DNA from 3 places in the Parafrigoribacterium mesophilum genome. Region 1 is predicted to be linked to each of the others. Evidence: predicted binding sites of a transcription regulator. Region 1 holds the regulator's gene; each other region holds the start of a gene.
The links. Region 1 encodes LexA, which represses DNA repair genes until DNA is damaged. Its sites were predicted from a motif close to TCGAACANNTGTTCGA; they were not measured.
Positions count from the first base shown of each region.

Region 2: a site for LexA is predicted at 1,305-1,320, ahead of ABFX56_RS02820 (Rv2578c family radical SAM protein). Genes of this name have one in related genera too.
Region 3: a site for LexA is predicted at 951-966, ahead of ABFX56_RS03525 (HNH endonuclease signature motif containing protein). Genes of this name have one in related genera too.

Region 1 is NZ_JBDJAF010000004.1:52,109-54,355, reverse strand. It holds gene hflX (GTPase HflX) at 1-833, shown strand, start outside; gene lexA (transcriptional repressor LexA) at 852-1,595, opposite strand; gene ABFX56_RS13385 (LysM peptidoglycan-binding domain-containing protein) at 1,884-2,247, shown strand, end outside.
Region 2 is NZ_JBDJAF010000001.1:605,086-607,332, forward strand. It holds gene ABFX56_RS02815 (hypothetical protein) at 1-177, shown strand, start outside; gene ABFX56_RS02820 (Rv2578c family radical SAM protein) at 187-1,296, opposite strand; gene ABFX56_RS02825 (methyltransferase domain-containing protein) at 1,509-2,247, opposite strand, start outside.
Region 3 is NZ_JBDJAF010000001.1:740,963-743,209, forward strand. It holds gene ABFX56_RS03520 (NYN domain-containing protein) at 1-877, shown strand, start outside; gene ABFX56_RS03525 (HNH endonuclease signature motif containing protein) at 995-2,247, shown strand, end outside.

The DNA.
Region 1 (2,247 bases):
CGCGCGGCCCCGGTGAGACCAAGATCGAACTCGACCGTCGCCGGATCCACACCCGCATGGCGAGGCTGCGGAAACAGATCGCCGGTTTCGCGCCTGCGCGCGAGGCCAACCGGGCCAACCGGCGCCGCAACGCCGTCCCATCCGTGGCGATCACCGGCTACACGAACGCCGGGAAGTCCTCGCTGCTGAACCGGATCACGCGCACCGGCGCCCTCGTCGAGAATGCGTTATTCGCCACGCTCGACACCGCCGTGCGACGGTCCACGACCGAGGATGGCAGGGTCTACACGCTGGTGGACACCGTCGGCTTCGTCAGGAACCTGCCGCACCAGCTCGTCGAGGCGTTTCGGTCGACGCTGGAAGAGGTACGCGACGGCGACGTCATCGTGCACGTGGTCGACGCCTCGCATCCGGACCCCGCAGGACAGCTGGCGACCGTGCGGGCCGTGATCGGGGAGCTGGGTGCCCGCGACATTCCCGAGATCGTTGCCTTCAACAAGGCGGACCTGGTGACCGAGGATGAGCGGCTGGTGCTGCGCGGTCTCGAGCCGAGAGCCGTCTTAACCTCGGCGCGCACCGGCGAGGGCGTCGACGAATTGCTGGAGTGTATCGCCCAGCTGCTCCCGAAACCGTCGATCCGGCTTCAATTACTCGTGCCGTACGATCGCGGCGAAGTCATCTCCGCTCTGCACGAGCGCGGCCGCATCCTGGACACCGCGTACGTCGAAGGTGGCACGGCGGTCACCGCCCTGGTCACCGAGCAGCACGCGGCGCAACTGCAGGACTACGTGGTGCCCGGCGACCGGCACGTTGCCGACGCGAACCCGGCCTGACCGGGTAACCCGTTTCGGTTAGACCGCGCGCAGTACCGCGACGACCTTGCCCAGCACCTCGGCGTGGTCGCCCAGGATCGGGGCGAAACTCGTGTTCCGCGGAAGCAACCAGGTGTGTCCGTCACGCTGCTGGAACACCTTCACCGTAGCTTCCTCATCGAGCATGGCCGCGACGATGTCACCGTTCTCCGCGGTGTTCTGCTGACGCACCACGATCCAGTCGCCGTCACAGATCGCGGCATCGATCATCGACTCGCCCGACACCTTGAGCATGAACAGCTCGCCCTTGCCGACGAGCTGCCGGGGGAGTGGGAACACCTCGTCGATCTGCTGCTCTGCGGTGATGGGGATGCCGGCGGCAATGCGACCGACGAGCGGGACCATGGCGGCGTCGCCCACGGGGATCCGCGCATCGGAGGGGGCCGCGCCGGACTCCGCGGCGCCGGAAGAATGCGGCACATCGATAAGGATCTCCAGTGCCCGCGGCCGCTTGGGATCGCGACGGAGGTAGCCGCTCAGTTCGAGCTGACCGAGTTGGTGGGTCACGCTGGACAGTGACGATAGGCCCACTGCGTCGCCGATCTCGCGCATGCTCGGCGGGTAGCCGCGGGATTCCACCGAATGCCGGATCGCCTCCAGGATGGCGATCTGCTTGGCACTGAGGCTCTTGCGCCGGCGGGTGCCGCGCTTGGACCGGGGCAGCTTCTGGGCCGATGCCGCCCGGTCGGTCGTGGCTGCGGCTGCCTGATCTGCGGTGTCCATGTCATGTCCGATCTTCGATGTCAGTGGTGCCTGGTTTGCTGATGCCGACACCAATACTGTACCGCCGAGCCGCGGGATAAGCAAAGGTGTGTTCGACGGTGTGTCGATAAAAAATGTCGGCGGATCGAAAGAAAAAGGTTGCACGAAGAAGGTAGACGAATGTATGTTCGGAACGTGAGTTCGCATTCGGCGCTCCCGGCCGAGCGCCGAATGCGAACGCAGCACAGTGTAGAAGCCAGCGGTAAAGACCAGCAGGTAAAAGCAAGCACGGTGAGAAAGGTGAACGACATGGTTCCCACCCCGACTCGACCACGCGGAAACGCGGTGGTCTCCACCGGCGCGAGCGTTCACGCACCGCGGCTGCGCATCACCCGACGCGGCCGAATGGTCCTCACAGCCCTGGCGGCCATTCCGCTGATCACCGGTGCCCTGATGTTCACCGCCAACGGTGTCGCCGCCGCGACCGAAACGGCCAGTTCGGCGGCGTTCCAGCAAGTGACCGTGGCGGCGGGTCAGTCATTGTGGCAACTGGCCGCCGTTCTGGCGCCATCCGCCGATCCACGCGATGTCGTGTCCGACATCGTGCACCTGAACCAATTGGACGGCGCCGACGTGCAGCCGGGTCAGCGACTGGCGATACCGAGCCGATACT
Region 2 (2,247 bases), on a different contig from region 1:
CGCGCGATCGCGGACATCGAAGCCGAACTCCACGAGATCGACACTTCCGGCTGGCGCTGGACCCTCACCTGGCTGGAGGGCAAGCCCATCGTCGAACTCGACGACGGCACGACGATCCGGTACGACAGCGCGAGCGACACAGCAACGATCATCGACGCGGTCGATGAGGACAACTGACCGAAGAGATCAGAACAACGTGTGCTGCGTCGCCGGATCAATTCGCGAGGCCATCCCCGGCGGCAACTCCTCGGAAATGAGCGAGCGTCCGGCCCGCTCGCCGTTGGCGTTCCGCAGGCCGCCCATCCCCAGTGCGCTGGAGCGCACTCCCCCGGTGACCGGATCCTCCCGACCGCGCTCCAGACCGTGCTTGCGGATGAGCGGCTTCATCCGCGCCGCGAGCCACTTGCGATACCCGACCGGCGCATAGGCACTGGTGTACAGCTGGTTGTACTTGTCGACGAGTTCCGGATGCTCCATGACCAGCCACTGCATGAACCAGTCCCTCACACCAGGCTTCAGGTAAAGGGCCGTGTACAGCACCGAGGTGGCACCTGCGGCCTTCGCGCGGCGCAAGCCCTCGTCCAAATGCTCTCGGGAGTCGGTGAGAAACGGCAGGATCGGCATCATGAACACCGAACAGCTCAACCCGTGCTCGCGCACGGCGGTCACCGTCGCCAGCCGGGCAGTCGCCGTGGGAGTGCCCGGTTCGACCGACTGCTGCAGGTCGTCGTCGTACACCGCAATCGACATCGCCAGGTCGACGGGCACATGCTGGCTCGCCTCCGCGAGCAGCGGCAGGTCGCGGCGCAGCAGCGTTCCCTTGGTGAGAATCGAAAACGGGGTGCCGGAGTCGGCGAGTGCTGCGATGATGCCAGGCATCAGCCGGTAGCGTCCCTCCGCCCGCTGATACGGATCGGTGTTGGTGCCCAGGGCGACCGGATGCCTCCCCCAGGTCGGCTTCGCCACCTCCCGAGCAAGCACCTCGGCCACGTTGACCTTCACGACGATCTGCGTGTCGAAGTCGCGCCCGGCGTCGAAGTCCAAATAGGTGTGCGTGGTGCGGGCGAAGCAATAGGTGCAGCGATGCAGACATCCGCGCATCGGATTGATCGTCCAGCCGAACGGCAATGCACTCTTGCCGGGAATCTTGTTCAACGCGGTTTTGGCGAGGACCTCATAGAAGGTGACACCGTCGAACTCCGGCGTGCGCACCGTGCGCACCAGGTTGTTGAGCCGCGCGAGCCCGGGCAGCGCATTGGGCTGCTCCTCGCTGATCTGCTGACTGCTCCACCGCATGTATCTAGTCGAACATAAGTACGGAGGATATGCAAGTGACACGCGCAGTGGCGGTGGGAGCTGTCGAAATCAGACACGAAGACTTATAGGGGTCTCGACAAGCTCGACCACCGGGAGGAGACGGGCACCTGCGGGGTCTCGACAAGCTCGACCACCGGGAGGCGGGAGAGAGACGGGCACTCGTGGGGGTCTCGACCAGCTCGAGTACCGGGTCAGCCGCGACCGAGGATCTCGCCGTGCGTCATCGTGAGCCAGCCGGCTGGATCGGCCGTCCAGATGCGCCAGGCATCCGCGACCTCCTCGAGATCGTCGTGCGTCGCAATCCCTTTGCCCACCGCATCCGCAGCGAAGGCGGACTTCAGCACCCGGTCTTCCCACATCGTCCCCCACCACTGGCGGTCGGCATCCGTGCTGAAGCACCAGACCGAGGCGCCGCTCACCACATCAGAGAACCCGGCCTCCAGCGCCCAGGACTTGAGATGCCGCCCGGCATTCGGCTCCCCGCCGTTGGAGCGGTGCACCTGCGAGTACAACTCGCGCCATTTCGTCAGCCCCGGGAGGTCGGGGTACCAGATGATGCCGTCATAATCCACTTCGCGCGCCGCCACGACGCCCTCGTGACGCACGACCCGACGCATCTCCCTCAACACCGATACCGGATCGGACACGTGCTGCAACGTTTGGTGGGTGTGCACGATGTCGAATTCGTCATCCGGATAGTCCAGCGCGTAGGCGTCCCCGACGGTGAACTCCACATTGCGCACCCCGGCATCGCGAGCGAGAACGCGCGCCTTGTCGACGATTTCCGGAGCCGAATCCAGCCCGATCACGGTTCCCGGCGCGACTCGCTTCGCAAAATCCACGGTGATCGTGCCCGGACCGCACCCCACGTCGAGCATGCTGGCACCGGCCTCGAGATGCGGAATCAGATAGGCGGCAGAGTTCTCCACG
Region 3 (2,247 bases), on a different contig from region 1:
CACCGCTGACTCGGTGCGGGCCAACACCGATCTGGCGACCCGCTTGGGCGATGCAACGGTGGACATCGGGGCCGTGCTCGACTTCGCGTCATCGTTCGGGTCCATCGTGATCAGCCGGGCTTACGCGGACTGGTCCATCGAGGTGAACGCCAGCTACAAGAATCAACTCACCGAGCGTGCCGTCGACCTGGTGCAGTTGTTCCCGACCGTGCGGTCGATGAAAAACGGCGCGGACATCCGCCTTGCCGTCGACGTCGTCGAGGACCTGTTCCGCCTTCCCGACCTCACCCACGTGGTCATTGTGGCGGGCGACTCCGACTACATCGCACTGGCGCAACGCAGCAAGCGGCTCGGCCGCTACGTCGTCGGTATCGGCGTGGCAGGCTCCACCAGCACCGCACTCGCCGCCGCTTGCGACGAATTCGCCGACTACGATGCGTTGCCCGGCATTTCCGATGCCGAGGAGGAACAACAAGCCGCAGCGGAACCAGATGCCGTGGCGACGCTGGAGCAACCGGATGCCGACGAGCCGGCAGCGACGTCACCCGCGACGACGAAGAAACAGTCTCCGCAACGCCCGTCCGGCGGGGGTCAAGGTAGGAAGGCGAAGCAGTCGGCCCAGCAGGCGGCGTCTCAGCTTCTCATTCGCGCGCTGCGCTTGCTGCACGCCAAAGACGACTCGGACTGGGTAGGAAGTTCAAATGTGAAGAACCAGATGCTGCGGATGGACCCGTCGTTTCAAGAATCCGCCCTCGGCTACAAGAACTTCAGCGACTTCGTGAAATCACGGGGCAACATTGCCGAGTTGCGTGAGGAAGGCGTGCAGCGCAAGCTGCGGCTGCGGCCGACTCAGGCGGCTCAGGCGGCTCAGAAGTAGACAAGCTCAGAAGTAGACAAAGGCCATCGCGGCTCGAGGTTCGTCCGCCTGTGTGAACCTCCGCAAAAGATTTTAGAAAATGCTTGCGAACTATCTTCGAATGTGTAAACTATGTTTGTGTCCAGTTCCGAGACTATCTTCGACTCATCGCTCAGTGCGGTGCTTTCCGCCATGGAGGCGTTGCCGACCGACCTGGCTCTCGTCAAACAGCTGGACGACCCGGCGTTGTTGGCGCAACAACGCCGGGTGGCCGAAGCGAGCAAGAAGCTCAACGCGTGTGCCTCGCTGATCGCCGGGGAGATCGGCCACCGCTCGCGGCGCGACCTCGGCTACTCCGGACTTGCTCAGCGGGAGGGTTTCCGCACCCCTGAAGCGCTCGTGCAATTCACGACCGGCTCCACGGCACGGGAAGCCACCACGCTCGTCCAGATCGGCACAATGGTCTACGACTCCATCATCGATGCAGCCACCGACACGACGGCGCCGGATGCTCCGGTGCACGAACCATGGTTGAGGGCGGTCGGGGCCGCCGTCAGCAGCGGCACTCTCTCCCTGGAGGCAGCTCGCGCGATCCGAGCGGGACTGGGCAACGCCACCGTCGACGCCAACAGCGGGGGTGTCACGGCAGTGCAGCTGGCCGAGGCGGCCAGCGCACTGTTGGAAGAGGCGGCGGAACTCAACGCCGATCAGCTGTACAAACGAGCTCGGGCTCTGCGCGACGATCTGGATGCCGCCGGAATCGCGAACCGTGAGAGAGCCATTTACCAGGAGCGGTCCTTCCGACGGGTAAAGCGCCCCAACGGACTGAGCCGGTTCATTCTCGACCCCGACCTGGAGACATCCGCCTACCTCGACGACGTCTACGACAAACTCACCTCACCGCGCCGTGGCGGCCCGCGCTTCATCGACGAAGCAGACAAGGCATGGGCTGAGACCGTCGCGAACGACGACCGCACGCTGGACCAGTACCTGCACGACGCCTTCACGGCGCTGCTGCGGCTCGGCGTCGGCTCCGATCAGTCCGATGCCCACCTCATCACCGGCTCCCGCACCCCCGCGGTACGCGTGCTCGTGACCGGCGAAACGCTCAGAGCACGCAGCGGGCACGGTCGCATCGAAGGCATCGACATTCCGGTGTCGATCGAGACGGTGGAGCGGAACATCTGCACTTCGGGGACCGTGGAAATCGAGTTCGGCACAAACGGACAGCCCCTGGACCTCGGCCGTGAGGTGCGCCTCTTCAACAATCGGCAGAAGATCGCCCTCGCCGTGCGCGACGGTGGATGCATGTGGCCGGGATGCGACCGGCCGCCCACCTGGACGGAGGCGCATCACACCAAGCAATGGGTACGAGACCATGGCGGCACCGA